DNA from 2 places in the Paraliobacillus sp. JSM ZJ581 genome. Region 1 is predicted to be linked to the other one. Evidence: a T-box and tRNA genes for the amino acid it is inferred to sense, from the RefSeq annotation. Region 1 holds a T-box; the other holds one or more tRNA genes.

What was found. The T-box of region 1 lies ahead of serS (serine--tRNA ligase). A T-box ahead of a tRNA ligase gene usually reads a tRNA of that ligase, here a tRNA-Ser.
Region 2: it encodes a tRNA-Ser, which carries the amino acid that the T-box ahead of serS (serine--tRNA ligase) is inferred to sense. The anticodon was not compared.

Annotation. Positions count from the first base shown of each region.
Region 1 is NZ_JBISEP010000024.1:13,422-29,643, reverse strand. It holds gene recF (DNA replication/repair protein RecF) at 1-674, shown strand, start outside; gene remB (extracellular matrix regulator RemB) at 729-1,022, shown strand; gene gyrB (DNA topoisomerase (ATP-hydrolyzing) subunit B) at 1,131-3,050, shown strand; gene gyrA (DNA gyrase subunit A) at 3,116-5,605, shown strand; gene nagA (N-acetylglucosamine-6-phosphate deacetylase) at 5,791-6,936, shown strand; gene ACH6CY_RS12290 (HD-GYP domain-containing protein) at 7,245-8,315, shown strand; gene ACH6CY_RS12285 (YaaC family protein) at 8,343-9,296, opposite strand; gene guaB (IMP dehydrogenase) at 9,500-10,969, shown strand; gene ACH6CY_RS12275 (D-alanyl-D-alanine carboxypeptidase family protein) at 11,134-12,471, shown strand; gene pdxS (pyridoxal 5'-phosphate synthase lyase subunit PdxS) at 12,669-13,553, shown strand; gene pdxT (pyridoxal 5'-phosphate synthase glutaminase subunit PdxT) at 13,577-14,167, shown strand; T-box leader at 14,213-14,432, shown strand; gene serS (serine--tRNA ligase) at 14,492-15,766, shown strand; tRNA gene ACH6CY_RS12255 (tRNA-Ser) at 15,826-15,918, shown strand; gene ACH6CY_RS12250 (PadR family transcriptional regulator) at 16,186-16,222, shown strand, end outside.
Region 2 is NZ_JBISEP010000009.1:73,066-89,287, reverse strand. It holds gene ACH6CY_RS07610 (hotdog family protein) at 1-297, opposite strand, end outside; gene ACH6CY_RS07605 (acyl carrier protein) at 298-678, opposite strand; gene ACH6CY_RS07600 (SDR family oxidoreductase) at 705-1,433, opposite strand; gene ACH6CY_RS07595 (TetR/AcrR family transcriptional regulator) at 1,461-2,099, opposite strand; gene ACH6CY_RS07590 (IS110 family transposase) at 2,397-2,795, opposite strand; partial or broken gene ACH6CY_RS07585 (IS30 family transposase) at 2,924-3,884, opposite strand; partial or broken gene ACH6CY_RS07580 (transposase) at 4,278-4,899, shown strand; gene ACH6CY_RS07575 (superoxide dismutase) at 5,426-6,037, opposite strand; tRNA gene ACH6CY_RS07570 (tRNA-Phe) at 6,421-6,493, opposite strand; tRNA gene ACH6CY_RS07565 (tRNA-Ser) at 6,518-6,610, opposite strand; tRNA gene ACH6CY_RS07560 (tRNA-Ile) at 6,628-6,701, opposite strand; tRNA gene ACH6CY_RS07555 (tRNA-His) at 6,712-6,787, opposite strand; tRNA gene ACH6CY_RS07550 (tRNA-Met) at 6,820-6,896, opposite strand; tRNA gene ACH6CY_RS07545 (tRNA-Asn) at 6,901-6,975, opposite strand; gene ACH6CY_RS07540 (Na/Pi cotransporter family protein) at 7,165-8,808, opposite strand; gene ACH6CY_RS07535 (NfeD family protein) at 9,063-9,692, opposite strand; gene ACH6CY_RS07530 (hypothetical protein) at 10,260-10,682, opposite strand; gene ACH6CY_RS07525 (transglycosylase SLT domain-containing protein) at 10,766-11,467, opposite strand; gene ACH6CY_RS07520 (DUF2624 family protein) at 11,618-11,902, shown strand; gene ACH6CY_RS07515 (deoxyribonuclease IV) at 11,971-12,861, opposite strand; gene ACH6CY_RS07510 (DEAD/DEAH box helicase) at 12,904-14,214, opposite strand; gene ACH6CY_RS07505 (Nif3-like dinuclear metal center hexameric protein) at 14,278-15,387, opposite strand; gene ACH6CY_RS07500 (tRNA (adenine(22)-N(1))-methyltransferase) at 15,380-16,090, opposite strand; gene ACH6CY_RS07495 (hypothetical protein) at 16,124-16,222, opposite strand, start outside.

The sequences.
Region 1 (16,222 bases):
TTTATCATTTAGGTCAATTTCAAAAAATTCTTAGGCAACGTAATCACTTATTAAAGGATATTCAACGTAGAAAAACGAAAGATCGTACGATGCTAGAAGTTTTGACAGAGCAATTAATTGAGCATGCTAGTTTTATTATTGAAAAGCGATTTTTGTTCTTGGATCTTTTGCGCAAATGGGCAAAACCTATTCATAAGGGGATAAGTCAGGAAAAAGAAAATCTCGAAATTAACTACTTAGCTACAATAGATGTATCAGAAGTAGAAGATAGGGAGAAAATAAAAACAAAGTATACTACTAGTTTTCATAACATGATAGAGAAGGAAATAGATAGAGGGAGTACATTAATCGGTCCCCATCGAGATGATTTGTCTTTTTATGTAAACGATAAAGATGTACAGACATTTGGTTCGCAAGGTCAACAACGTACAACTGCATTATCATTAAAACTAGCAGAAATTGACTTGATAAAAAGTGAAATAGGTGAATATCCTATTCTTTTATTAGATGATGTTCTAAGTGAATTGGATCAATACCGACAGTCACATTTATTACATACGATTCAAGGCAAAGTACAAACTTTTGTATCTACAACAAGTGTTAGTGATATTCAGCATGATACGATTAATCAGGCTGAACTTTTTCATGTGGAAAATGGTGTGATTCATACGTAATACATGTACTACCAATTGTTCAACTAATTTCACATAAAGAATAGGGGGATCAACATGTTTATTCATATTGGAGGAGATGACATTATTGAATCGAAAGATGTGATTGCTATGATTGATTACCAGTATATTTCTTCTTCAACAATTAATGAGAAAATGGTAAAAAACCAGCAAAAAGCCAACAATGTCTCAACACTTGATGGAGAAGAAACGAAATCAATCGTTATTACAAATGATCATATTTACTATAGCCCCTTATCTGTTTTAACGCTAAAAAAGCGAGCTAGCATGATTGCTACAATTAGTAAATTAGATGATTATAGTAATGATGACATGTTTGAAGAGACCTAACGGAATCATATGATTTTGTTACACAATACATGACGTTTTCATGTGAAAAAAATAAGGAAAGCAGTAACGATTACTTTCCAAATAAAAGTGTGGGTGAAAGAATTGACAATGGAAGAAAAAGTATCAACACAGCAAGCATATGATGAAAATCAAATACAAGTATTAGAAGGCTTAGAAGCAGTTCGAAAAAGACCAGGTATGTATATTGGCTCTACGAATGAAAAAGGATTACATCATTTAGTTTGGGAGATTGTAGATAACAGTATCGATGAGGCTCTTGCCGGCTATTGTGATCATATTCAAGTGATCATTGAAAAAGATGATAGTATAACCGTAATGGATAATGGTCGAGGAATTCCGGTAGGGACACACGAAAAAACGGGTCGACCAGCTGTTGAAGTAATTATGACTGTACTTCACGCTGGGGGTAAATTTGGTGGTGGCGGTTATAAAGTTTCTGGTGGGCTTCATGGTGTTGGGGCATCAGTTGTTAACGCACTTTCTACATCGTTAGAGGTATATGTTCATCGTGATGGGAAAATTCACTTTTTGAGTTTTAAACGTGGGGCTCTTGCTGAAGAGTTACAAGTAATTGGTGAGACAGAAATAACAGGAACACGGGTTCATTTCACCCCTGATCCTACTATCTTTGATGAATTGATTACGTATAGTTATGATGTTTTATCCCAACGATTACGTGAACTAGCTTTTTTAAATAAGGGCTTAACGATATCAATTGAGGATAAACGTGAAGAGGATAAGAAAGAAGCATTTTACTATGAAGGTGGTATTCGCTCATATGTTGAGCATTTGAATCGATCTCGTGAAGTACTCCATGAACCATTTTTTGCTGAAAAAGAAGATTCTGGTATTAATGTTGAAGTTGCTTTGCAGTATAACGATGGCTTTGCTAGTAATATATACTCTTTTGCGAACAATATTCATACTTATGAAGGTGGTACACACGAATCTGGTTTTAAAACTGGGCTAACTCGTGTCATTAATGATTATGCTCGTAAAAACAATTTATTTAAAGAAAATGACCCTAATTTAACAGGTGATGATGTTCGTGAAGGGTTAACAGCGATTATCTCGATTAAACATCCTGATCCGCAATTTGAGGGACAAACAAAGACGAAACTAGGGAATAGTGAAGCACGAACGATTACTGATTCAACTTTTAGTGAATTATTTTCTAAATTTTTATTTGAAAACCCAGATACAGCTAGAATTGTTGTAGAAAAAGGTTTAATGGCTTCTCGTGCAAGGATGGCAGCAAAGAAAGCACGAGAATTAACGAGACGCAAGGGTGCTTTAGAAATATCTAATTTGCCTGGTAAACTTGCAGACTGCTCCACCCGTGATGCTTCGAAAAGTGAACTGTATATCGTTGAGGGTGATTCTGCTGGCGGTTCAGCAAAGCAAGGGCGTGATCGTCATTTTCAAGCTATTTTACCATTACGAGGAAAAATTCTTAACGTAGAAAAGGCAAGATTAGATAAAATCTTATCTAATAATGAAATTCGTATGATTATTACTGCATTAGGAACTGGTATTGGGGAAGATTTCGATATTGAAAAAGCTCGTTATCACAAAGTAATTATTATGACCGATGCAGATGTTGACGGTGCACATATTCGAACACTGTTATTAACCTTTTTCTATCGCTATATGCGCCCGTTAATTGATTATGGATATATTTATATTGCTCAGCCGCCACTTTATAAGGTACAACAAGGAAAGGCTGCTTATTACGCTTATAATGAAAAAGAAATGGAGCGTATTGTTGGAGAATTACCAAAACAACCAAAGCCAGGCTTACAACGTTACAAAGGTCTCGGGGAAATGAATGCTACACAATTATGGGAAACGACGATGGATCCAGATAACCGAACATTGCTTCAAGTAAATCTAGAAGATGCGATTGAAGCGGATCAAGTTTTTGATATGTTAATGGGTGATAAAGTAGAGCCACGTCGTAACTTTATTCAAGATAATGCGGTTTATGTAAAGAATTTGGATGTATAAGTAAAACAGTAAAATGTGTATGAAGTGAAAGTAAGTTTGTCCTCAGTAGGATAGGAGGTAGTCATATGGTGGATAATAGACGTCCACAGGTGCAAGAAATAAATATTGGGAAAGAGATGCGTACATCTTTTTTAGATTACGCAATGAGTGTTATTGTTTCAAGAGCTTTACCAGATGTAAGGGATGGATTGAAGCCTGTCCATCGCAGAATTCTTTATGCGATGAATGATCTTGGGATGCACGCCGATAAAGCGTATAAGAAATCTGCACGTATCGTCGGTGATGTAATTGGTAAGTATCATCCACACGGTGATTCAGCGGTTTATGAAGCAATGGTAAGGATGGCGCAGGACTTCAGCTTTCGTTACATGCTTGTTGATGGTCACGGAAACTTCGGGTCAGTAGATGGGGACCCAGCAGCTGCTATGCGTTATACAGAAGCACGTATGTCAAAAATATCGATGGAAATTCTACGTGACATCAACAAAGATACGATTGATTATATGGATAATTATGATGGATCAGAACGAGAACCAAAAGTGTTACCATCTCGTTTTCCGAATTTATTAGTTAATGGTGCATCAGGTATTGCTGTTGGAATGGCAACTAATATTCCTCCACATCAGTTAGGAGAAACAATTGATGCGGTATTAGCGGTAAGTAAAAATCCTGATATAACAATTGATGAATTAATGGAATCCTATATTTATGGTCCGGATTTTCCTACTGGCGGATTAATTTTAGGCCGAAGTGGTATTCGAAAAGCATTTGAAACAGGTAAAGGATCGATTACGATTCGTGCAAAAGCAGAAATTGAAGAGAAACCGAATGGTAAAGCTACGATTATTGTTTCTGAGTTACCATATCAAGTGAATAAAGCGAAACTTGTTGAAAAAATTGCTGAGCTTGCGCGTGATAAAAAAATTGACGGTATCACTGATTTGCGAGATGAATCAGATCGAAATGGAATGCGTATAGTTATTGAATTGCGACGAGACGCAAATGCGAATGTTTTATTAAATAATTTATATAAGCAAACGGCCTTACAAACCTCTTTCGGTATTAATATGCTTGCTTTAGTAGATGGACAACCAAAGGTATTAAATTTAAAGCAAGCACTATCACATTATTTAGAGCATCAGAAAGAGATTATTAAGCGACGTACGGCATATGAACTCCGTAAAGCAGAGGCACGTGCTCATATTTTGGAAGGTCTTCGTATTGCATTAGATCATATTGATGCAATCATTGCACTTATTCGTCAATCAAAAACAGCAGATATTGCAAGAACCGGCTTAATGGAGAACTATGAATTATCAGAGAAACAAGCACAAGCCATTTTAGATATGCGCTTGCAACGTTTAACTGGCCTTGAGCGTGAGAAAATTGAAGAAGAATATCAAGAATTGTTAAAGCTAATCAATGAATTAAAAGCCGTCTTAGCCGATGAAGAGAAAGTGCTTGAAATCATTCGTGAGGAATTGCTTGAGATTAAAGAAAAATTTAACGATACACGTCGTACAGAAATTATTATAGGTGGTACAGACTTTTTTGAGGATGAAGATCTTATCCCAGAAGAAAATATTGTTATCACATTAACACATCAAGGGTATATCAAGCGACTACCTTCTTCTACTTATCGTGTGCAACGTAGAGGTGGGCGCGGTGTACAAGGAATGGATACAAATGAAGATGATTTTGTTGAACATTTGGTTTCCACTTCTACACATGATACGGTGCTTTTCTTTAGTAACAAAGGGAAAGTATATCGAGCAAAAGGATATGAGATTCCAGAATTTAGTCGAACAGCAAAAGGAATACCAATTATTAATTTACTAGAGATTGATAAAGATGAATGGATTAATGCAGTAATTACTGTTCATGAATTTGATTCTGACTGGTATCTTTTCTTTACTACGAAACAAGGTATTTCAAAACGGACATCGTTATCCCAATTTGCCAATATTCGCAGAGGTGGTTTAATTGCTTTAAACTTGCGTGAAGAAGATGAGTTGATTTCTGTTCGTTTAACAGATGGATCGAAGCATATTATGATTGGAACGAGAAAAGGCTCATTAATTCGTTTTGAAGAAGATCAAATACGTTCTATGGGCCGAACAGCAGCAGGTGTTAAAGGAATATCTTTACGAGGAAATGATGAAGTTGTTTCGATGGAAATTATTGAGGATGGATTGCAAGTGCTGAACGTTACCGAAAATGGTTATGGTAAACAAACACCAGCAGTAGATTATCGTATTACTAATCGAGGTGGTAAAGGTATTGCCACATGTAATATAACAGAAAAGACTGGTGAGGTAGTTGCTATTAAAGCAGTAAATGGTGCAGAGGATATTATGATTATAACAGCAGCAGGTGTATTAATCCGTATGCCAGTAGAAGGAATATCACAGACTGGAAGAAATACACAGGGCGTTCGACTCATTCGTCTTCAAGAAGATCAAAAAGTTGCAACTGTTGCACGAATTGAAACAGAGGACGAGATGGATCAGATTGAAGATACTGAAGAGATAATCCAAGAATCGACGGAAGACTAATTAGTTATTACGATTATTTAAATATAAGAAAGTAGATTACGTATTTCATTTGGAGTTGTCTTCTGGCAGCTCCATTCCTTTTAAAAGAACATAAGAGTCAAAAACAAAAGGTATTTAACCAGTTTTATATGTTATAAAAAGTCTAAGCATTTACAAAATAAAAGTAAATGGGGAGTGACAAAGGAATGAATCGAAAGTTAATTGTTAATGCAAGAGTCATAACATCAAAGGAAATCACCCAACCATCAACTGTTTGGATTAAAAATGGACAGATTCAACAAATAGACTTAAAAAATAAATCAATTGAAAATAAAGACTATGAAATTATTGATGCAGAGAACAATCTATTAATACCTGGGATGGTAGATCTACACATTCATGGTGCAAATGGGTACGATATGATGGATGGAACAGAGCAAAGTATTTTAGAAGTGTCACGTGTCTGTGCATTAACTGGCTGTACATCTTTTCTTGCGACTACTGTCACTTCTTCAATGGATGACTTAATGACAATGATCAGAAATGTAAAGAAAGTAATAGGTAAAGAATCAGGAGCTAGGATTGCAGGGATTCATTTGGAAGGTCCTTACCTCAACGTGAAACGAAAGGGGATGCAAAATGAAGCGTATTTAAGACATCCAAATATAGAAGAGATGAAAGAAATTTTGCATGAAGCAGGGGATTTGATTAAAATGGTTACTATCGCTCCTGAACTACCTGGTGCTCTAGAAATGGTTCGTTTTTTAAACGATCAATCCATTATTGTTGCTATTGCTCATTCAGATGCTACATATGAAGAAGCGAAGCAGGCGTTTGCCATCGGAGCTAGCCACGTTACTCATTGTTTTAATGGAATGCGACCTATTCATCATCGAGATCCTGGACTAGTTATTGCTGCTTTTGAAGAGTCGCATGTCAGCTTACAAGCAATTGTAGACAATGTTCATTTACATCCAGCCATTGTACGACTTATGCATCAAGTAAAAGGGCCAAAAGGGGTTGCTCTTATTACTGATGCGTTACAGGCAATGAATTTAGGTGATGGTACCTATATGTTTGGTGGACAAAAGGTGACAGTAACTGATAATGTCGCCAGACTAGCAGATGGTACGTTAGCCTCTAGTACGGTTACTATGAATGAAGCTTTACGTAAAACAGTAGAAAATGAAATCCCTATGATCGATGCTGTACATATGGCAGCAACAACACCAGCAGCTATAATTGGATTACAAAATAAAGGGGAAATTAAACCAGAAAAAGAGGCAGATTTGGTTTTAATCGATACTGATTTTCAAATTAAGTGGACGATGATTCATGGTGAAATCGTTTAATTGAAAGTTTATATTAAATGTAATCAACAAAAATGAATGAAGCATTTTTTAAAAACAATTAGCTAGCGCTACTGCTATCCTGAATTTGAATCGATTTGTACAGATACTTATAAGCATCTAGTTGCCATGTAACATTAGTGAAAACTAAGAGACTCAGTTTCTAGTACTTTAAATGTTTTAGCCACTTACAAAATAAAAGAAATATCAATTAATATTTTGCTTAGATAACAGTTTATATAAATGCTAAATCGCAATAGAAAATGATTTAATTTTTATATGATGATAAACATAAAAAGGTGGTGTTGATTATGGAAGTTCATCCATCACAATTAACTCCTCAGTGTGTACTTATCGATGATGTGTTTGGAAAGACAAATCGACCAATTATATCAAAGAATACAGTTATAAGTGAATTACATATTGAAGTACTTCACTACTTCTTAATCAATGAGGTCAGAGTATCACCTCAATTAGCAAATGGTACTCCTTTTCATCCAAAAGAAAAAATAGTAAATAAAAAGAAAGAAAAAAAAGTTGAATCAAAGCCGTTAATTGAACAGTATCAAGACATTGTTTTTCTTTATAAAAAGATGTTTTCCCATTGGCAAAGTGGTTCCTATTTACGAATAAATAAAGTAAGAGAATTGATTGTCCCCTTATTAGAACGAATTGAGGAATTTGAAATAACGATTTTTGAATTATATCGTTATTCCAACATAGAAGATTACTTTTATCATCATAGTATTGCTACTAGCTTACTAGCAGGTTTATTAGCAAAAAGATTAGGGATGAAGAAAGAATGGAAACAAGTTGGAATTGCAGCATTTTTAGCAGAAAGTGGTATGGCTAAAATTAATCATTCTATTTTTTCAAAAACAGGTTTATTAACTGAAGCAGAATTTAAAGAAATTAAAAAGCACCCAATATATTCTTATCGCTACATTGAAAAATCATCTGCTTTAAGTAAAGGAGCTAAATTAGCTATTTTACAGCATCATGAAAGACCAGATGGTTCTGGATATCCTTTAGGATTAAAAGCAGATAAAATTCATTCTTTTGCGCAAATAATCGCTATCTGTGATACGTATCATGCAATGACCTCAGAACGTCGCTATCGAGAGAAACAATCACCATTTTTGGTACTAGAGGAAATGGAGAGGGATAGCTACCAAAAATTTGATTATCACATTTTGAAAAAGTTTATGAAATTATGCACAGACTTCCCAGTAGGAACAAAGGTAGAACTTTCCAACCAATTAATAGGAGAGATTGTGCATAGGGAACCAGCGTTTCCGACACGTCCGATTATCCAGTTAGAATCTGGAGAAATGATTGCATTAAAAGAACATCCTGTATTATATATTAAGCATGTCTTTTAGTAAAATGATCAAGTTCTAAGTGAATGGTTATGGCATATAACGTTGTAGATAGCTCCCAAAGTAGTGTGGAACTTTTTTTGCTGTTATATTTAAAAACAGTGTAATGAGAGAAAAGTCACTTGAATGTTGTGTTTGTACAAAGTCTCCCCACCATTCTGATTCATAACGAGCAAGCATACTAAGATGATAAAGTAGCATAAAGTGGTGCATAATTTCATGGTTTTGCAAGGGTACATTGGTACTTAATGGGAAGTAGATATTATTGTTTTGAGAATGAATATACAATGGTTGGTTTGCTATAAGAGAAATTGGCTGATCTAGTACGCATTGAAAGCTTGAGCTTGTTTGATGAATAGTAGCAATTGTTATATAAGATTGCAATTTTTTAATAAATCGATTTTGAGTTAAGTGATATCTATCTAAGATTGTGAAGGGGAATGTAAGTATCCGTTCATTTGCATTTCCCACTTTGATAAAATTGTGCTTTTTTTGTTGTAAATAAAATAATTCATCTAATTCAGGGATTGCTTGTAATAAATATTCAATACATAACTTTTCTTTTGTAAACGATTTAACTCGAAACAGGTGTGTTGAAAAGTAAGGGAACAACCCTTTTTGTTGTATTTTTACTTCATCTTTTAATAATTGATAGTTTTGTTTTTTTTGTTTACGTGTAGACAAACCATGTGCTAATAAAGCTGTGCTTTCAGGATACGTTGGGATAACAGTTAATAGACAAGCTTTAATAAGATGCATCATACCGTAATAATAAAGCAGAGGACGAATGGTGAGAGGTGATTGATCAGCCGTTTTATAATACATTAAACCATGTTTAATCATATAATAAAACCGCTCACCATTTAGATAGCTCCAATTTTTACAATCGCTTATCTCTTGTTTCTTATAACAGTGATTAAGAAAGTGACGTGCATTATCTTGTGATTGTAGATAATTATATAAAGTGACAATCTTTTGCTTCATAGGGTGTCTCCTTTATGAAGGTATTATTATTCGGAATTTAAGTTTGGTTATAAAAAAGGTTGAAAAACATGTTTCGATGTCGTATTGTAAATAACAATAAGAAAAAAGAGCTTGCTTTGGATTGATCTTTTGTAGCTTAACCAGCAATGCCCATAATAATCGATTTTTTAAAAAAATAATATTCAAGGAGGTAACATTTAAAGATGAGACAGGATAAGTTTGCGAAAGAAGGGTTAACCTTTGATGATGTGTTATTAGTTCCAGCAAAGTCAGAAGTTTTACCACGAGAGGTTTCTATTCAAACAAAATTATCAGATCGAATGACATTAAATATACCATTACTTAGTGCCGGTATGGATACCGTTACGGAAGCGGAGATGGCCATTGCTATGGCGCGTCAAGGTGGTATTGGTATTATTCACAAAAATATGTCAATTGAAGAACAAGCAGAGCATGTTGATCGAGTAAAACGTTCGGAGAGTGGGGTTATTACAAATCCGTTTTTCTTACAACCAGAGAATCAGGTTTTTGATGCAGAACATTTAATGGGTAAGTTCAGAATTTCTGGTGTTCCTATTGTAAATAATAAAGAGGATCAAGTATTAGTAGGAATTTTAACGAACCGTGATTTACGTTTCATTGAAGACTATTCCATTAAAATTTCTGAGGTAATGACAGCAAACAATTTAGTAACAGCACCTGTTGGAACTACTTTGGATGAAGCTAGCGAAATTTTGCAAAAACATCGCATAGAGAAGCTTCCATTAATTGATGATAATGGGGTATTGAAAGGTTTAATCACGATTAAAGATATTGAAAAAGTAATTGAATTTCCTTACTCAGCTAAAGATAAACATGGTCGTTTATTAGTAGGAGCGGCAGTAGGAGTAACTGGAGACGCAATGACTAGAATTGAAAAATTAGTAGAATCTGGCGTAGATGTGCTTGTTGTTGATACAGCCCATGGACATTCTCAAGGTGTATTGGATCAAGTGAAAAAAGTACGAAAAATGTATCCTGATCTAGATATTATTGCTGGTAATGTTGCTACAGCTGAAGCAACACGTGAATTAATTGAAGCAGGGGCAAATATTATCAAAGTAGGAATCGGGCCAGGTTCGATTTGTACAACACGTGTTGTTGCAGGAGTCGGTGTTCCGCAAATTACAGCAATCAATGATTGTGCTTCTGAGGCAAACAAGCATAATGTACCAATTATTGCTGACGGTGGAATAAAATATTCGGGAGATATAGCAAAGGCATTAGCTGCAGGTGCTCATACAGTTATGTTAGGAAGTCTTTTTGCTGGTGTGACAGAAAGTCCAGGAGAAACAGAAATTTTCCAAGGACGTCGTTATAAAGTCTATCGTGGAATGGGTTCTGTTGCATCAATGAAATCTGGTTCAAAAGATCGATATTTCCAAGATACAGCAGATACGAAAAAACTTGTGCCTGAGGGAATTGAAGGTAGAGTAGCATATAAAGGACCACTAGCTGACACTGTACACCAACTACTTGGAGGTTTACGTGCAGGAATGGGTTATTGTGGTGCGAAAGATTTAAACGATTTCCGTACGAATGCAAAGTTTATTCGAATGACTGGTGCAGGTTTGCGAGAATCGCATCCGCATGATGTCCAAATTACAAAAGAGTCACCAAATTACTCATTATAAATCATTAAAAGTATAACCTTGTTCTTTTGCTTGGTTATACTTTTTACTTATACACGATGATGAGTAATTTATTTAAAAACACCTACAAAAGTACGTTCCACTTTTTGATAGGGTGTGATAAAATATCCGGTATGTAATAACAATTGTCGTGGAGGTATAAAAGGTTGAAAAGAAAAATAAAAACATCCGTGTATACTATACTTACTTGTGTGCTATTCTTTGCTTCTATCGGGTTACATCCCCTTACAGTTGAAGCAAACAGCTTAGATGTAAGTGCTGAATCAGCTATATTAGTTGATGGAGAATCAGGAAAAGTATTATTTGCTAAAAATGCTGATGTGAAATTGCCACCAGCAAGTATGACAAAAATGATGACAGAGTACCTTGTTTTAGAGGCAATTGAAAAAGGTCAGATAAGCTGGGATACGAAAACCAGTATCAGTGATTATGCTTATCGTATTTCTGCTGATGTTAGTTCTTCAGGTATTGGATTACGTCAAGATAAGCAGTATACAGTCCGTGATTTATATGAGGCTATGGCGATTAATTCAGATAATGGGACAAGTATTGCTTTAGCTGAATTAGTTGCTGGAACTGAAGGCGAATTTGTCAAGCTGATGAATCAAAAAGGGGAGGAGATGGGCCTAGGTGAGTTTGAATTTGTTAACTCTACAGGACTATCTAATAGTAGCCTTGGTGAAGACTATCCTGATGGGACTAACCCAGACGCAAATAATTTACTTTCTGCGCGTGCAGCTGCTTTATTAGCATATCATTTAGTAAATGATTATCCAGAAGCATTGGATATTTCTAGCCAACTAACTGATGAATTAGATGGTAAACATACGAATAATTGGAATTGGATGCTACCTTGGGATAAACCTAACTTTGCACAATACTATTATGAAGGTGTCGATGGATTAAAAACAGGACATACGGATGAAGCTGGTTATACCTTTACTGGGACAGCAGAAAGAGATGGTCGTCGATTAATTTCGGTTGTTATGCGGACAGATAGTATTGGTGCTCGTTTTGAACAAACGAAAAAATTAATGGATTATGGCTACAATCAATTTTCGCAAAATGAACTTTATTCTGCAGGTCATCAAATTAAAGACAAGTCTACATTAGATGTATCTAAAGGAAAGCAAGATACCGTTGAGATTGAAACAAGTGAAGCACTCCTTGCAACGATTAAGAATGGTGAAGAGGATGCTTACGATGTGCAATATAGCATTGATGAGAAATTATTAGATGAGGATGGCAATTTAGTTGCTCCAATCAAAAAAGGTCAAGTAGTAGGAACAATGGAATTAATCTATAATGGCGACAATGCCTATGGATTTATTACTGAAGATAAACAAGTACAATCAGTAGAAATTGTGACCAAAAGTGCCGTTGAAAAATCAAATTGGTTCATGTTAACACTTGGTGCAATTGGAGATTTCTTTAGTGGAATTTTTACTACCGTAAAAGATACTGTTACCGGTTGGTTCTCTTAATATAATTTAGATTAAAAAGGAGTTGTCGTTCGACAATTCCTTTTTTAATATTTATTTAAAATGAAATTTTCACTTGTTAATTCCTATTAAACAGGTGTAAATTAGCTTGATTTAAACTGCATGAATGGTATACAATGTTGCATATTAGTTTTCACTGAAAAAAGTTTGCAATTTTAATAATATAGGGGGATAAGATCATGGCAAATGTAGGAACAGATCGTGTAAAAAGAGGTATGGCAGAAATGCAAAAAGGCGGCGTTATTATGGACGTTGTTAATGCCGAACAAGCGAAAATTGCAGAAGAAGCAGGTGCTGTAGCAGTAATGGCATTAGAACGTGTTCCATCTGATATTCGTGCAGCTGGTGGTGTAGCAAGAATGGCGGATTTGACGATTGTCGAAGACGTGATGAACGCTGTATCCATTCCAGTAATGGCTAAAGCACGTATTGGTCATATTGTTGAAGCACGCGTGTTAGAATCAATGGGCGTTGATTACATTGATGAAAGTGAAGTACTAACACCTGCTGATGAAGTATATCATCTAAATAAAAAAGATTATACTGTTCCATTTGTTTGTGGTTGTCGTGATTTAGGTGAGGCAGCACGTCGAATTGGTGAAGGTGCTTCTATGTTACGGACAAAAGGTGAGCCAGGTACAGGGAATATCGTAGAAGCGGTAAGACATATGCGAGAAGTACAAGCGCAAGTACGTCAATTAGTTACAATGTCTTCTGATGAAATCATGACTTTTGCTAAAGAATTAGGTGCTCCATATGAAGTGTTAGTTGATATGAAAGAAAATGGTCGCCTTCCAGTAGTTAATTTTGCAGCTGGTGGTGTTGCTACACCTGCCGATGCTGCATTAATGATGCAATTAGGTGCAGATGGTGTATTCGTTGGATCAGGGATATTTAAATCAGAAGATCCAGCTAAATTTGCCAAAGCAATTGTAGAAGCAACAACGCATTATGATGATTATGAATTAATTGCAAAAGTTTCTAAAGGGATTGGTACAGCAATGAAGGGTATTGAAATAAGTACAATTGCACCTGAACAGCGTATGCAAGATCGTGGATGGTAAATTGTTAAAAAGGAAGAGATGACATGACAAAAATAGGAGTCTTAGGCTTACAAGGTGCAGTTCGTGAGCATGTTCAATCTATAAAAGTGTCAGGTGCAGAGGCAATTGTAATAAAAAAGAAAGAACAACTTGATGAAATAGATGGTCTCGTTTTACCTGGTGGTGAAAGTACGACCATGCGTCGTTTAATTGATCAATATGATTTTTTTACTCCATTACAACAGTTTGGTAAACAAGGTAAACCGATATTTGGTACTTGTGCTGGGTTGATTTTGCTAGCAAAAGAAATTGTCGGACAAAAGCAATCACATCTAGGATTAATGGATATCAAAATCGAGCGAAATGGATTTGGCAGACAACGCGAATCATTTGAAGCGAAGTTGACTATTACAGGTGTTGCAGATGACTTTGAGGCTGTGTTTATTCGAGCACCATACATTGAAGAAGTTGGAAAACATGTAGAGACATTAGCATTTAATCAAGGAAAATGTGTTGCAGCAAGGGAAGGGAACTATTTGTGTAGTGCTTTCCATCCAGAGTTAACGAGAGATCACCGATTAATGCAATATTTCATTAATATGGTGGAAGAATCAAAAAAACACCTTGCATCTTGATATAGATTTGGTTATGATAGTACAAAATAAGTCGTGAAATAAACAAACAACGCATTGATAGGAAATAGTAACAGTCTTTTCTTTCTCTTAGAGAGCTGATGGTTGGTGGGAATCAGTGAAAGATTACTGCGAATCCATCCTGGAGCAGGTATGTGGTCGAAAATCATGCCCGGCTATACTCATAAGCCGTTATCTTATAATGAAGCTGGAAGGAAGTCTTTCCTTCAATCTGGGTGGTATCGCGGGAAAAACTCTCGTCCCTTACTTTTAGGGATGAGGGTTTTTGTTTGTTTCATGAGAAAATGATAATGGAGGAATAAGTGTATGTTAGATATGAAACGATTACGCAATTACTTTGATGAAATTAAAGAAAAGTTGACACACCGAGGAGAAGATTTATCTGATTTGGATGCATTTGGTGAGCTTGATAATGAAAGACGTCAATTAATAGCTGAAACAGAGCAATTGAAAGCCAAGCGAAATGATGTATCTAAGCAAATCTCTGTGTTAAAAAAAGAAAAAAAAGATACAGATGAAATGATTCGTCAGATGCGTGAAGTTGGTGATCGCATCAAAGAAATAGATACTACATTAAAAGAAGTAGAACAAAAACTTGAAATACTGTTGTTATCTATTCCAAATATTCCACATGAATCAACGCCAATTGGAGCAACAGAAGATGATAATAAAGAGGTTCGGGCATGGGGAGAAGTAAACCAACCTTTATTTCAGCAAAAACCTCACTGGGAATTGGCTACAGAATTAGACATTTTAGATTTTGAACGTGCAAGTAAAGTGACAGGAAGCAGATTTGTATTTTATAAAGGACTAGGTGCCCGATTAGAGCGTGCGTTGATGAACTTTATGATGGATCTTCATGCAGATGAGCATGGCTATCAAGAAATGTTACCGCCATATATGGTGAATAGAACCAGTATGATAGGAACTGGTCAATTACCTAAATTTGAAGAAGACGCATTTAAAATTGAAGATTGGGAGTATTTCTTAGTTCCAACTGCTGAGGTTCCAGTAACAAACTATTACCGTGACGATATTTTATCTGCTGATGTATTACCACAAAAGTTTGTTGCTTTTAGTGCTTCTTTCCGCTCAGAAGCAGGTTCAGCTGGACGTGATACACGTGGTTTAATTCGTCAACATCAATTTAATAAAGTTGAGCTTGTTCAATTTGTTAAACCAGAAGATTCTTATGATGCGTTAGAAAAATTAACAGGACATGCAGAAAAAGTGCTACAGTTATTAAAACTTCCGTATCGTGTCATGAGTATGTGTACAGCTGATTTGGGATTCACTGCTGCTAAAAAATACGATATAGAAGTTTGGATGCCAAGTAATAATACGTATCGTGAAATTTCTTCTTGTTCTAATTTCGAAGATTTCCAAGCGCGTCGTGCAGGAATTCGTTTTCGTCGTGAGGAAAAAGCAAAACCAGAATATGTTCATACATTGAATGGATCAGGATTAGCTATTGGACGTACGGTAGCAGCTATTATGGAGAACTACCAGCAAGAAGATGGCTCAATACTTGTACCTGAAGCATTACAAGCTTACATGGGTGGAAAAACAGTTATTAAATAATTTTTAAAAATTATTGACATGTATGAAAAGAACTGATAATATTAATTTTGTCGTCAGTTGGAGGAGTACCCAAGCCCGGCTGAAGGGATCGGTCTTGAAAACCGACAGGGGCTTCACGGCCCGCGGGGGTTCGAATCCCTCCTCCTCCGCCATTTTCATATATATAAAATGACATTATAAATAAACGAAAACAGTAGCTAGTCAATGGCTACTGTTTTTTGTTGTAACATAAGATAAAACAACATATAGTAAAGTGAATGCTTTATAAAACACTTGTATAATAAATAAAAATAATATATTATAATAACTATATGGTATTGCAAGATAGTGGTTGTAATATATTATGTAAATTATCAGCTGCTAAATGATCTAACAATTTTTTACTATCCACTAACTTGTATTACAAGGTAGGTGATGATATGACAATTAGAAGTCAATTATTAAAAGGGATTTTAG
Region 2 (16,222 bases), on a different contig from region 1:
TATATTTAATTCATCTATTGGCTCAACAGAAACTTCTATTCGTAATTGATTACCAACTTCTATGTCTCTATAGACTTTAAATTTACTGAATGAAATTATTGTAGGTCGAAATTTCTGATTTGATGAGCATACTACTAACCAAGCCGCTGTTTGAAAAATACTTTCTAACATTAAGGTATTTGAAAAGGTAGAATCATTTTCCAGAAAAACATTTTGTGCTTTAGTTACATTTTTTATTGCAGTTGCGTTTTTCCACTTATCGTAAGAAATTAATTGATCTATTAAATGAAATCTCATTTATTTTACTGCTTCTCTTTCATAAAATTTCAAGATGTAACTTATCGTAACAAGCTTTAAAACATCTTTTGAAGTAGCGTTACTTAAAGCAATTGTTTCATCATTAAATGCTTTTCGTATATTTTCAACTCCTGTCTCTGTTATATATCCATCTTCATCCAGAAATTCTTCTTCTGTTAATCCACCGCGCACATCATTTTGAATATCTTGCATAGAAACCTTAATACCAGTTTGCTTACTTAATTTAAATAAAATGTCCAATAAATCTAGTGATTCAGCATCTAAATCAGAAATAAGACTTGTATTTTCATCAAATTCATTTTCCTCTACCTCTAGTACATCAGCCACGATTTCTTTTGTAATGTTGATTAATTTTGTCATTTTATATTCCTCCATTATAAATTATATTAACTAACAGGAAGTGTTCTTCCCAACCCTCCACCTATATGGATATTTTCGCCAGTGATATATGTTGATTCATCTGAAATAAGAAAACTCACTACAGAAGCTACTTCGTTTGATTTTCCAAATCTTTTCATTGGAACTAGCCTTTTAACTTGTTTACCAATTTGTTTTTGTGCCTCTTTGGTCATTGAAGTATCAAGCATACCTGGACTAATTGAATTCACTCTTATATCAAACCTAGATACTTCTGCTGCTAAAGATTTAGTAAAACCAATAACTGCACTCTTAGCTGCACAATAATCTGTCATTCCAGGTATTCCAAACTCACCAAGTATGGAAGAAATATTAATTACTACACCAGACATATTTTCTAACATAATCGGGATAACATTTCTGCAGCTATAAAATACACTATTCAAGTTTGTATCGATTACTTTATGCCAACTTTCAAAGCTTTTATCTGTAATAAAAGCTTCATCTGATAATCCTACACAATTGATTAATATATCAATTTTCCCATGTTTTTCATTCACTATATTAACAACGTTTGAAACTTCTTCAGGATTTGTTACATTACACTTAATCCTATTAATGTAACTAGTTAATTCATTCATGTTATCCTTGTTATTATGGTATGTTGCATAAATCGTGATGTTCTTTTCAATTAATTTTTTGCAAATTTCTACACCCACACCACCTGAACCTCCAAAAATTAATGCTATCTTTTCCATAGAACCTCCCTATATATTTAGAATAATTTATTTATAAAGTTGGAGAAGCAATATCCTTATCTGCTCTATATCCTCTTTTTTAATCAAACCTGGTACTATTTGATTTATAATATTAAATAAATAATCAAAACGCGACTCTACTTCTTTTGGGTTCCACCCAAATATTGTAGGATCTAACCAAACATCCACCAATATTAATATAGTTTCTGCGGCAAAATCGGGATTGTCACACTTTATATCTTTTTTTTCAATTCCTTGTTTTAATATATTAGCAAGAATTGGTGATAAGTCTTTCATGGCACCACGTAAGGTAGTTAATAAAGCAAAAGGTACTTTTTCGATCCACCGATTCTCAATTAAATTGCTATGTTCTGAATTATTGCCTAAAAAACTAACAATCCTTAGAATTTTTTCTCTTGTATTAATTTTATTATCGGATTTTACATCTTCAAAAAAGTCCCTCACTTTACCTTGTGCATTTTCTGTAATTTTTCGTAAAATATCTTCTTTTCCAGTAAAATGGTGATAAATCGCTCCTTTAGACATACCCGTTTTATTCATAATATCTTGCAAGGAAGTACCTTCATAACCTTGTTCTGCAAATAAGATTAATGATTCATTTAAAATATTTTCTTTTACTATTTTTGTCTTTTCTTGTTGCCTCATAAATTATTTTCCCCTCATTCAAAACCGACGGTCGGTTTTATTAATTTAATACTAACACTTTTTCCCTAAAAACGTCAATGGGTTTCCTTTTTTTTTAAAAATATACATATTTAGAAATAATCCTATTTTTAGCGATTTTAGACATTTAACAATTATGAGTTTAATTGCATTTGAACTATAGAATTCAAACCTTATTATATACTCCTCCCTTCTTAAACTACCGTCTGCTAAAGCAGGTGGTAGTTTAAGAGAAAGATTTTTCTGGTATTCTTTTTCAGCCTATTTCTAATTACTTTTTTAGAATGTACCAATAAAAATGATGGATGCGGATATAATTGAACGATGTTTAAAAAGAATGCTGAGCTCGGTGTAATCACTCGTTCTAGTTCTGGAAAAGATAAATGTAAAATCGCATGCATTTCCCCCCCTTAATTGCGTTAATTCTTCATCAACTTCATCGTAATATCGTGATAGGGCGCGCATTTGATTATAATAGGTGTCTTGTTTAAATGTTGGCTTACGATTCATTTTAAAGTGTGTTTTAGCCAACTCATGCGCATCGCTTTTATCGGTCTTATTTCTTCGCATAGCTGCTGTCTGAAGTTTTGCCTCAAGTGGATTTAAGCGACAATATATGTATCCAAGATCTTGAAGGTGTTTTTCCAGAGCCATTGAATAAACTTCCAGTTGCTTCAAAAACAATTTCCGGCCTTTGACCCGATTGTTGTTCTAACAATACCATTCGCTCACGTAGTGATTCAAAGTCTACTTGGTATTGCTTTATTTTCCCTTCATATATACAGCGTTTTTGATTATTTTATTTGTCAAATTAAGCGAGACAAAGTATCCTTGCCGACATGCTTCATAAAACACTCAATTGGTGTTTGATAATTTAATGATTTTCTTGGAATGTTGTTTCTTCTAGAAGCAACATTTGATATATATTCTTGTGTAACAGAATTGAAATCCATCTCTTTTGGTAGACCTTTTTTACGTAGTAGACCATTCGAATTTTCATTCAATCCTCTTTGTGATGGCGTTCCTGGATCGGCAAAATAGATGTCAATATCATGATTATTACTGACGTTTTTCCAATTCGAAAATTCTTTGCCACAGTCAAAGATAATGGATTTGAATAGGTGTCTAGGAACGCCTTGCAGCCAGCCGTTTAGTGCTTCTTCAATATCTTGGGCTTTTCTGCCTTTAGGTTTGATCGCAATGATGCATTTACTTAACGACTCAACCAAAGGGATTATCGCGCTCTTGTGTTTGTTACCAACAATGGCGTCACCTTCTAGATGGCCAAATTCATATTTGTAGTTTAGATGTTCTCGATTCCGCTCATCGATTCTACGTCTAAATGCTTGTTTGCCTCTTTTTTTCTTGGTGACCATTTGGTTTTCTTTTCCCTTTCATCGGTAATTTCTCTTGTTTGAAAACACCCTTTTCAAACTGCCGATAAAGTGTACGCATACTACAAGAGATGGGTCTTTCTTTTCTACCAACGATGACGTCTGGAGTCCAACCATCCTCTACTTTTGCGTTGATGTAATCCACTTCATTTTTGAAAAGTTGAATCGGTTTACGACCACATTTTTGCTTGTTTTTCTTGTATTCAAGATAGATATCAATCGCTGTTTTTCCTTCTTTTAGTTGTCTGATGACTCGATAAATCGCCTCATGACCTCGTTTGAGCTTTTCGGCAATTTGCCGCCCCTTAAGACCGATTGAAAAATATTCTTCTATGAATATGAGTTCTATTTTGGTAAGATGGGTGTAGGACATGTCAGGTACACTCTCCTTAACTTTAGTCGGTTTTAGATTGAGTATATCATGACATGTCTTTTTTAGTTTTCTTAGTGTCTCGCTTAATTTTACAATCAAAGTTATAAATAACCACCGTACTTTTACCTTTACTTACATCAAACGCAATTACATGTTTCATCTCGTCTCCTCCAGTTAATTACTCATAGAAGCCTTCACATAACCTTTTCGATTCCATTTTCTTATACACGGTCTCTATGGTAAATTGATTCAAATAAGGGCGTGAAGTGAGCCTGTTTAGGGTGCGGATTCAGTATTGATCCCAAAGTTAGATCGGCCTTTCTTCACTTCTACTATAAAAAAATAGTAGCACAAAACCATGGCCTTGGTTTTGTACTACTAATCTTAGTATGTTTGGGGTCTCTTTTTTCTTCAGGTAATCTAAATAATGGGAAGGCTGCCATCCCATTACTGAAAACTGTTCAAGAACACTTAGGTTTCTTATCCTTGCGTTATCACACGATGGATGCCGGTTATGATTTTGAACCCATTTATGAACAAGTGCATCGGATGGGACACCAGTCTGTGATTGCATACAACAAGCGAAATGAAGGAGAACTTCTAGGGTATGACAAATATTTTGCACCAACCTGTTTTCGTGAGCACTCGTATTGTTATGATAGCTTCGATTCAAAATATGAAGCGTCAAAATACACCAGAACAAAAGAATGTAGTGACTGTCCTTTAGCCAACGAAGGTATCTGTCAAAAGGTTTTTAAAGTAAAAATAACTCAAGACCTTCGAAAACACACTGCGCCAGCTCGTGGTTCGGTGGCTTGGAAAAATATTTTCAACCATCGTACCGCTGTAGAACGTGTCAACCCTATCTCAAGGGATTTTTTCAGCTTAACAATGTTCGATACCGCACTGGAGAACGTGCGAAAGTCCATTTTGATATGGTAACACTTGTTTACAACGTTCCAAACTAGCTACAGAACGTATTAATGCACAATTAAACCAGAAAAAAGCCGCATGATTTCTGTTTTTTAAAATCCAACTTTAAAATTCTGTATCTCTTTGGATTTTTAAAAACAGAAATTATGAAATTGACTCATGTGATAAAATAACCTAGTTTTTCATCTACTGTAACTCACTTTAAGGATAACCACATTAAATATTCTTCACACTTCTAATTGTTGTAATTTACTATCTACAAAAAAGCGTCCAAGATCATACATTATTTTAAACAGAAAAAATGTATGATCAATATTACTATAGGAGGATAGGCACTAGTAAAATACGCGTCCTTTCCAGATACACTGCTTCTAGCTCACATAATCTAAGTCAGTTAGACGTTGCAACTGATCATGGTGGTTTTAGACTAACATCCATTTTTCAGCCGGTTGATTTCCTGCTCGTGCTGTTGCCGTAGAAGTATCACATATCTTAATGACTAAGCTATTTGCTCGATCAAAAAAAAGAACTATCATCCAAAACATATTGGAATGATAGTTCTTTTCTAATTATCGGTTATTAAGCTTTATTTCCACTACTATATAGTATTATTTTGCTGCTTGATATAATTTTTCTACTTCATCCCAATTCACAACATTCCAAAAAGCTGAAATGTAATCAGGACGTCTATTTTGATATTTAAGATAATAAGCATGTTCCCAAACATCAAGGCCTAAAATTGGGGTTTTCCCTTCCATTACTGGGCTATCTTGATTTGGAGTGCTCGTAATTTCAAGCTCACCATCGTTTACTATTAACCATGCCCAACCTGATCCGAAGCGACCAGTTGCAGCTGCAGTGAATTTTTCTTTAAATGCATCAAAATCACCAAATGTTTCACTGATCTTTGTTGCTACTTCACCCGAAGGCTCTCCACCACCATTTGGTGATAATAACGTCCAGAAAAGAGAGTGATTCGCATGTCCACCACCATTATTACGTACTGCTGTTTGAATGGATTCAGGTAAACTATTTAAATCAGCAATTAAAGTGTTTAACGATTTATCCTGTAAATCTGCATGCCCTTCTAATGCCGCATTTAATTTTGTAACATACGTATTATGATGTTTCGTATGGTGAATGTTCATCGTTTCTTTGTCAATATGTGGTTCCAATGCATCATATGCATAAGGTAATTCAGGTAATTCAAATTTTGCCATAATATATTCCTCCTTAATAATTATGTAAGAAAAACGTTCACATAATTTTCGTTTTTCCTTTAGTCTAATGGTAACAAAGGTAGAACTTAGTTGCAATTTATATGCTTAAATCACATTTAGTCCAATTACCATCTGTTGATATATTCCTTTTTTTCATATAATTAAACTTAATTTTAAAACATTTATTATCCATAGTATTTTTTCTTACTTAACATATAGTTCTCATATTAACCTGTATTATGCATGACTAATATAATATTTTAATCAACAATACTCATGCTTTACCACTTTATCACATGTTATACAAGTGCGATATCCTCTTAACCAAGGTATACAATATTTATAACAAAAAAAACAAGCAAATTAATTTGCTTGTTTTTCGATGGCTCGGGACGGAATCGAACCGCCGACACACGGATTTTCAGTCCGTTGCTCTACCGACTGAGCTACCGAGCCGAAAATAACGGTTTTATGTATAAATGGCGGAGGAGGAGGGATTCGAACCCCCGCGAGCCGTGAAGCCCCTGTCGGTTTTCAAGACCGATCCCTTCAGCCGGACTTGGGTACTCCTCCGTATTATAAAAAAATGATGGACCCTGCAGGATTCGAACCTGCGACCGATCGGTTATGAGCCGATAGCTCTAACCAACTGAGCTAAGGGTCCAAGTTATATATGGGGCGACCGGTGGGGATCGAACCCACGTATGCCGGAACCACAATCCGGTGCGTTAACCACTTCGCCACGACCGCCATAAAACATTGCCTTTATTAAATTTTATATATGGTAGCGGCGGAGGGGATCGAACCCCCGACCTCACGGGTATGAACCGTACGCTCTCGCCAGCTGAGCTACACCGCCATAATGGCTCCACAGGTAGGATTCGAACCTACGACCGATCGGTTAACAGCCGATTGCTCTACCACTGAGCTACTGTGGAATAATATGTATTACATCTTAATCTCTTAAGCGACGATATATAATATATCATGTAATTAACAAAACGTCAACAAGTTTTTTTACGAAAAAATTCAGCAACAAAAATAATATAGCATGTCCTACTAAAACATTCAAGCTTTTTTTCAATTTAGGGCTACCTTAGTCTAAAGATAGCCCTAATTTATTTTTCTTATTGTTGTTCTGGAGTCTTACCTTGCAATACTTCTTCTGCTATATTCACTGCGTGATCACCGATTCTCTCTAAATTACTTAAAATATCGACAAATACAATACCAGCTGATCCAGTACATTCACCTTCATTTAGCCGTATAATATGCTTTTTGCGGAATGTACGCTCCATTTGGTCAATCTGGTTTTCTTTATGAGCCACTTCTAATGCTGTTTCTCGGTTCATATCTCCTAATGATTGAATAGCTTGCTTTACAGTAATTGCAGTGAGATCAAACATCTCATTTAAATCAAGTTTTGCTTGCGCTGTTAAGTGAATCTTATTTGATATTTTATATTGAATTAATTCAATAATATTTTCAAAATGATCACCAATACGTTCTACATCTCTAACAGAATCTAATAATGCTGTGTGTTTTGCACTTTCTTGATCTGAGAACGATATCCCTGATAATTGAACAAGATAATTGGTTATTTCTCTATCTAAATTATTTAAAGCACCCTCTATTTGCATCGCCAATTCTGCATGCTTTTGGTTATGTGTATTTAAATACTGACTTGTTTCTACTAAACCTTTATGTGCATATTCTCCCATATGAAGTATTTCTTCTTTTGCTTGGTCTAATGCAACAGAAGGCGACTGTTGAATAAAGATAGGATCTAGATGCTTTGGTTTATATTCAACTAATACATCTTGACCTGGAATTAGTTTTGTCACTAACATAGCAAGACCACCAATGAATGGAAATTGCATTAATGTATTCGTTACATTAAACGTTCCGTGAGCAAATGCGATCGTCATTGGATCATTCAAATTAAATTGTGCTTGTAAAAACATAACAACTTCCGTAAACGGACCTATTAAGATAACAAAGATAGTTGTACCAATCAAGTTAAATATAACATGTGTATAAGCAGCTCTTTTAGCGGCAATACTTGCTCCAATCGAAGCTAATACGGCAGTGATAGTTGTACCAACGTTATCACCAAATAACACTGGTAAGGCAGCTTGGAGCTCAATTGCATCGTTACTAAATAATTCCTGTAAAATACCAATTGTTGCACTAGAACTTTGAACAATAAACGTAAAGATTGTTCCAATAATAACACCTAATATAGAGTTGTCACTCATGCTTATCGTCAAGTCCTGGAAAGCTTGTACTTCACGTAATGGTGACATACCAGAACTCATTAATTCTAACCCAAAAAACAATGCACCAAAACCGAAAATCGTTTGCCCTAAGAAAATAATACGATTGTTTTTAAAGAAGAATATTAGAAAAGCTCCTGTCGCTAAAATTGGTAATGCGTATTGACCAATGTCAATACCAATAATAAACGCAGTAACAGTAGTTCCAATGTTTGCACCCATAATGACACCTATTGATTGGCGTAATGTCATGAATCCAGCATTAACAAGGCCTACTGTTAGTACTGTTGTTCCTGAACTGCTCTGAATCAAAATAGTAACTATTATACCAGCTAATACACCCATAAAAGGATTACTTGTAAAGCGATCTAGAATTTCTCTAAGCTTGTCCCCAGCTGATTTTTGAAGACCTTCCCCCATAGATTTTAAGCCTAATAGAAAAATCCCTAAACCACCAATAAATTCAAACACTAGTGTTTGCACATCAAACTGCATGGATTCTCATCCCTTCATTATCAAATATCTATTTATAAAAACATCTCTTTCATTATTAATGAATTACAATGTAAATGTAAAGTTTTTCGAGCAAAATTTACACTAATTTTACACAACAACATTTATTATTCGACATAAATTTTCTTTAAATGAAAATTCAGGTATTTACTCTTACTTTTTTCGGTAAACAGGAAATTTATATTTGACTTTTCCCAAAATAAAAACATTGCTCCTATTATAGAAGCAATGTTTGATTAAATATTTAGTTGTTCCACTAGTATTTTCGTTCCATCAACCTGTTTCACTGTAATTGGCGTTCCTTTTTCTATCCACTGACCATTTGAAACAGCACTATAATCCTCACCATTAACTCGTATTGTACCTACCGGGCGCATATCGGTTAATGTATCCCCTTTTTCACCAACTAACATTTTATACGATCGATTCATTGTACTGTATCCTTTTTCTTCTGTAAGTTGATCTATTAGAGCTAATTTACCCCACATTTTTCTTTTCTTAAATACTTTTAGAAATGCTAAAGAACTAACACCACCAACAAACACACCACTGACCGCGAAAAGACCCGCAGTCCAATTTGGTGAACTTAATCCTACTGATAATACCATGCAAATCACACCAATTGTCGCCAATGTACCGTCGTTAATTAATTTGCCGTCTATAATTATGAGTAATATTCCAATTAAATAAATAATAAGCATAATCATAAACATGTTTGGTTCTAGATAATTTAAAAAATAAATAGCAATAAAGCCGAAACCTAATATCGCAAAAAAACCACGCATATTAACTAATAACTCACCAATCAAGAATAGGGTTCCTAACCCTACAATTACAAAGCTTATCCAACTAATATCTAAAAACATCACTTTGCATCACTCCTCAGTCGCTTTACTTATATTTACGAATAACAATTAAAAATGTTTCAAGATATATAAATGAGGGATTATAATGAATCGTATTAACAAATTTTTTTTAACTATACTTTTTATATTAGTGATATACAGTATTAAGACTGATTTATTCAACACTCCTCCTCTCAATCATAGCATAAACAATACAGAGAACAACCAAAAAACAAGACATGATACTAATTTCAATATTGTTTCTTACAAAATGAAACAAACAGATACCTTTATTAGTGTAGTGGATCAGCTTAATCCACATTTAAAAAGGTATGATCTTAATACAATTACAAATGATTTCGAGAAGTTAAATCCCAAAACAAAAATTTCTCAACTTCAACCTAACGTACATTACTTATTTCCCGTATATAAATAGTAAAGCTAAACACCTTGCTTGTATTTGCATCGCTCATTTCTTTCTATACCTATTCTCAAGAACAATGCTATGAAATAACCAATAAAAAGAGAGTGGTTTCCAAAAATAAGGAATAACCACTCTCTGTATTTAAGCAACAATTGTTATGCAATTTAAACAATGAAAATAGTGATAATAAATGACAGTACACCGATAATAATCGCAGTATTACCAAGCGTATCTGCACCTTTTCCTTTCGCAATAAAACCAACAATTACAGCACCTACACTAAAAAAAATTGGCAAGATAAACAAAGAAGCTACTGCCATTACAAGCGCAAACCATCCAAGCCCCTTTTGTGCATCAATTACCTTTCTTTCATCGGCTTCAGGGTCAGGTGTTATTGCGTGTTGAGAATAATCAGCTACAAGCTCTTGTGCAAACTCTTCATCATAAGATGTTTGATTGTTCGAAATGGAGGTTACTTCGTCCATTTCATCCTTTGTGTAAACTGGAGCTTTCACATTGTTTTGTTCACCAAATTTTGGTGCTTTCTCTATATGAGTATTACGATATTGTCCATTGTTTTGTTCCATTTAAGACCCTCACTTTCTAAGCGTTGAGGTGCCCTTATAGTGTACGCATATGCCCTACATTCCATACGTTAGATTCTTTTTAATCAATTCGTAAATGCAACCGTTCGATGTGTTTTTGCATTCGTTTGAATTTTTATGGCATACTTACTTTTAGCTGATCCATTTGTTTGTTTATAAATTTCCATTCCTGCCATTCCTCTATGATAAGCTGTTAAAGATTCATCCCAATTATGATATTGCTTATATAAATAATCTAAATATACAACAGATAATTTTATCGAATAATACGGATCAAATAACAATTCATCATGATACGGCAACTTTGCCATATCGGCTATCCAAGGAGCCGTATTTTTCATAAACTGAGACATTCCATAGGCATGGCCGTACTTTGTTTCCGGCCCTACTAATTCAGGATCGAACGTCCCTCCAGTTTCGACCTTTAATAATTCGTAAACCAAATATGGATCAAGCTTATGTTTTTCTGCTTCTTTTGCTAAATAAATTCCCCATGTTTTTTTAAACGCACCATTACTATCCATTGAAAAACTTGTTGCTATACTTTCTAATTCTCCCCAAGTTTCATAATTCATTTCATTTTCTTGAGTTGTATTCATGTTTTTATAGCTAACTGTCGATGCTAATTTTTCGTTTTTCAATAACAATTTTTCACTTTCTTTTGTTAATGCGTCAAGCTTAGTGGAATAATTTTTTAATGATATCATTAATATAATTACAGTAATCGATAGTATTCCCAAAAGCACAACTATAAAGTTTTTATGCATTGATCGCACTCCTTTCTGTTTTTTTCTGCTATTTTATTGTTATAGCTTGATATCCTAACGCAGAATTTAATTTATTGCAACTGATACACACCTTTTTTCAATAGAATGCATAGATTATATAAACAAAATTATTTTCAAGGAGTGTTCTTTGTGCAGCCATTTATAAAGCAAATTATTGAAAAAAAATTAAAAAATTTGTCCTCTGTAGAGCTACTTGATTACGCAGAGCAGTATCAAATTAGCATAACAGCAGAACAAGCCAATCATATTGTTCAGTTTCTACAATCAACTCATTTAAATCCTTTGTTACAATCAGATCGAATGAAAATGTTTAGAACACTCGCACAAATTACCGATTTAAATACTGCTAAACAAACACAGCGACTATTCAACCAATTAATCAAGCAATACGGTGTCGAAGAATGGTTTGTATAAATGAGTATACATCCACCCTTGCTTTATAATAATAAAAATGCAGCCACATGATAGTAGCTGCATTTTCGTTATTGTTCACTTATTTTTTCCTTCAAATCAGAATCAAAGCAATTAGCTTTTAACATATCTATTTCAAACTTATAAGGGGCTTTTTTATTCTTTTTATCTTCTCCAACGTATGGTGTCTCTAATATTTTTGGTAAATGCTCTAATTGCTTATGGTGAACAATATAGTGTAATGCCTCATAGCCGATATGACCAAATCCGATGTTTTCGTGCCTATCTTTATGCGCTCCTAGCTGATTTTTACTATCATTAACATGTACTACTTTCAAGCGGTCTAATCCAATTATTCGATCGAAATCATTTAATACACCATCAAAATCATTTACAATGTCATATCCTGCGTCATGCACATGACACGTATCCAAGCAAACGGACAGCTTATCATTTCGCGTAACACCAGCAATAATTTGTGCAAGTTCTTCAAAAGTTCTTCCTATTTCTGATCCCTTTCCTGCCATTGTTTCTAGGGCAATTTGTACATCTTGATCTTTTTCTAAGACTTCATTAAGACCTTCAATAATTTTTGCTATTCCTTTATCTGCGCCTTGCCCAACGTGTGCACCTGGATGCAATACAATTTGCTTTGCCCCAATCGCTGCTGTTCTTTCAATTTCACTTTGCATAAAAGAAACACCTAGTTCAAAGGTTTCTTTTTTAGTTGTGTTGCCTAAGTTAATAATATACGGGGCATGCACAACGATGTCCTCTATACCATTTTCTTTCATATGCGCCGTGCCAGCCTCAATATTTAACTCTTCAATAGCTTTTCTTCTAGTATTCTGTGGTGCTCCAGTATAAATCATGAATGTAGTCGCACCATAAGAAGTTGCTTCTTCACTTGAACCTAATAGCATTTTTTTACCACTCATGGAAACATGTGAACCTATTTTCAAATGTAACACCTCTCCCAAATCAACATGTAGTCATGCGATTACTTATTTTTTGTATTTCTTTTTATTCAGTTGTTTTTTTATTTTATTATGTTGATATTTCATTTTTTTCTTGTAACCGGGTTTTACTTTTTTGGTCTTTCTCACTCTATTCCATGCTTCTTTATCAACATCATGTCCTTCTTTTTTCCGTTGCGTCCGCTCATCCCAAGCTTTCACTTCACGCCACTCGCCCTTAACAATATCATAATTTGAAAAAGTTATACCATTTTGAGTTAACTTTTCTATTAGTGGTTTGTCTTCATCTACATATAAGTTAATAGCAGTTCCTTCCATACCCGCACGAGCAGTTCTACCGACACGATGAATATAAAACGGTTCTTCTTTAGGCATTTGTGCATTAATTACATGACTAATGCCCTTAATATCTATCCCTCTAGCGGCCAAATCAGTTGCTACAATGTACTGGTATCGTAATGCTTGAATATCTTTTAAAACCCGCTTACGTTCCCTTGGTTTCAAGCCTCCATGAATGACGCCACTAGATAAACCTTTTTCTTGTAATTCCTGTTGAAGCTTATTAGCCGCTTCTTTCCCATTGGTAAATATAATAGCAAGATAAGGATTAATTACTTGCGTTATACTGATGATTATATCTGAAATTTCACGGTGACGTAATGGTATAAGGCGATGTTCAATTGTCTCTGGTGCATAATGATCCTTTATATGAAAATATGATGGATTATGCAAGTATTTCGTTAAAAATGGTTGTAATCGCTCTGGTATCGTAGCAGAGAAAACAAATAATTGAATCCGTTCATGTGCTCGTACTAGCATTTGATCTATTTCCTGGATAAGGCCTAAATCAAGCATTAAATCCGCTTCATCAACTACAAAAGCTTGAGCTGAATAAATATCTAACACGCCTTCTTCAATTAGATCTAATATTCTTCCAGGTGTTCCTACAACAATTTTAGGCTGTTTAGTTAATTTTTCTATCGTTCTTTTTTTATCGGTTCCACCAATCAATAGTTTTGCGTCTATTTGTTCTCCTTGTTCTGAATAACGAATCATCGTTTTTACTTCGTTAAAGATTTGAGTTGCTAACTCTCTTGTTGGAGAAGTGATCACACATTGAACTTCTTGTTTATCCAAATCTAGTTGGTTAAATATCGGAATAAGAAATGCGTGTGTTTTTCCTGAACCAGTATGTGATTGTCCGATCACATTTTCCTTACGCAATGCAGCAGGTATGACCTTCTGTTGAATCGGCGTTGGTTCACTAAATTCTAATTGATCAATAATATGATGTATCCATTCCTGTAGTCGATATTGTTTAAACTGATGATTTTTCATTTAAAAACTCCTCTAAGTTCTATTCCTTTTATTTTGCCATTACATATTTCACACGATATAACATCACAAAAATTGAAAAGGATCAGTATTACTAGTTGAAGGAGTAAACGTTAATGGCCATTTCTTTTTTTGTAAAAATGCGATCATTCCTTCAATCATCACTTTTTCTACATAATGCCCTGGATCTATTACTGTCAACCCCATCTCCCAAGCTTCTTGCGCTTCATGAAATGTAAGGTCACCAGTAATATACACATCTGCTCCCATACGTTTTGCTTGACTTATAAACCCTTCACCACTTCCACCGAGAATTGCTACCTTTCTTATTTTTTTGTCCAGATCACCAATTACTCGAAGATTAGATACATCTAGTTTTTCTTTTACTGTATCACAAAATTCTTTTAATTTTATATCTTGATCTAATGTGCCAATGCGTCCGAGCCCAGTCACCCTTCCCTTATTAACTAACGGAATTAAATCATATGCTGGTTCTTCATATGGATGCGCTGTAAGTAATGTTTTTACAAAAAAATCTTTTTTTGATGCAGGAATAATCGTTTCTATTTTTATTTCTTTTACTTTCTCTTCTTTTCCGATCGTGCCAATATAAGGGTCTGTTCCCTCTTTTGGAACAAATGAACCTGTACCCTCTTGAGAAAATGTACAATGGCTATAATTGCCTATATAACCGGCTCCATTATCACCTAATGCATTTTTGACTTCAACTAGATGTTGCTCAGGAACATATACAACTAATTTTATAAGCGTTTCATGGTCAAAAGGTACTAAAACTTGCGTGTTTTTAATAGCTAATTGATTCGCTAACATATCATTTACACCACCAAAAGCAATATCTAAATTGGTGTGTGCTGCATAGACAGAAATATCATGTTGGATTAACTTTTTAATTGTTCTCCCTTTAGCTTGATCGAGATTAATTTGCTTTAACGCTTTAAATAACATCGGGTGATGAGCAATAATCAGGTCAATTCCTTTTTCGACTGCTTCATCAACCACATTCTCTAACACGTCTAGCGTAACCATTACTTTTTCTACTTCTTTATGCATTGATCCAATTTGAAGACCTACATTGTCCCAATCATAGGCAAGGTCTTTTGGTGCCATATCTTCTATTACATCTATAACATCTTTCACAACAATCGATTTAGTCATATGTTAAAACCTCCTCAATCATTTCTATTTCATGTTGAAACAGTTGAATTTTTTCAAAATTAACGTCTTTCGCTTGATGCATTTGCTTGATGACTCGCTCAAGCTTTTCTCTCTCTCCATACCACTTTTCTTGAAACACCGCATTTTTTTCTTTCAATAAATATGGTCCGAATAATAACGAAGATTCAAGACGCATTCCTTCATAAGGTATGGTTGCATCTCCTTTGTCAGCTACCAAAATCTCATAGATATGACCATCTTCTTTTATTATTTCTTCGGCAACCAAGCAATAACCATTTTCATAAAACCATTCTCTAACAGCGTGTGCATCTACATTTGGTTGGGCAATAATACGTTTGACATTCCTAATTCTTTCTTGTCCACGCATTAGTATCGATCGTATTAATGTTCCTCCCATACCAGCAATAACAACTTGATCAATGTCCTGGTCATTGATAACTTCTAGACCATCTCCTTTGATTACCTGGATCTGATCTGTTAAATGAAAATCAGCGACGTTTTTTTTAGCGCTCAAATAAGGTCCTTCATTTATTTCACCGGCGATTGCAGTTGCTCCTTTGTCCTTAGTACATACAAAACAAGGTAAATAAGCATGATCACTACCTATATCAACAAAATTTGCTTGATTAGGTAAAAAACCTGCAATAGTTTTCAATCGTTTTGAAAGTATGCTTTCATTCATATCAGGTACTCCTTATTCATCTGTTAATCCAATCTAAAATAGTAAAAATAGCAAACTGCTAACAAAACCAACAAAGCCAACACTAATTAGGAGTATACGTTTTTTCATCGTTCCAATCAATAGCCACCCTAA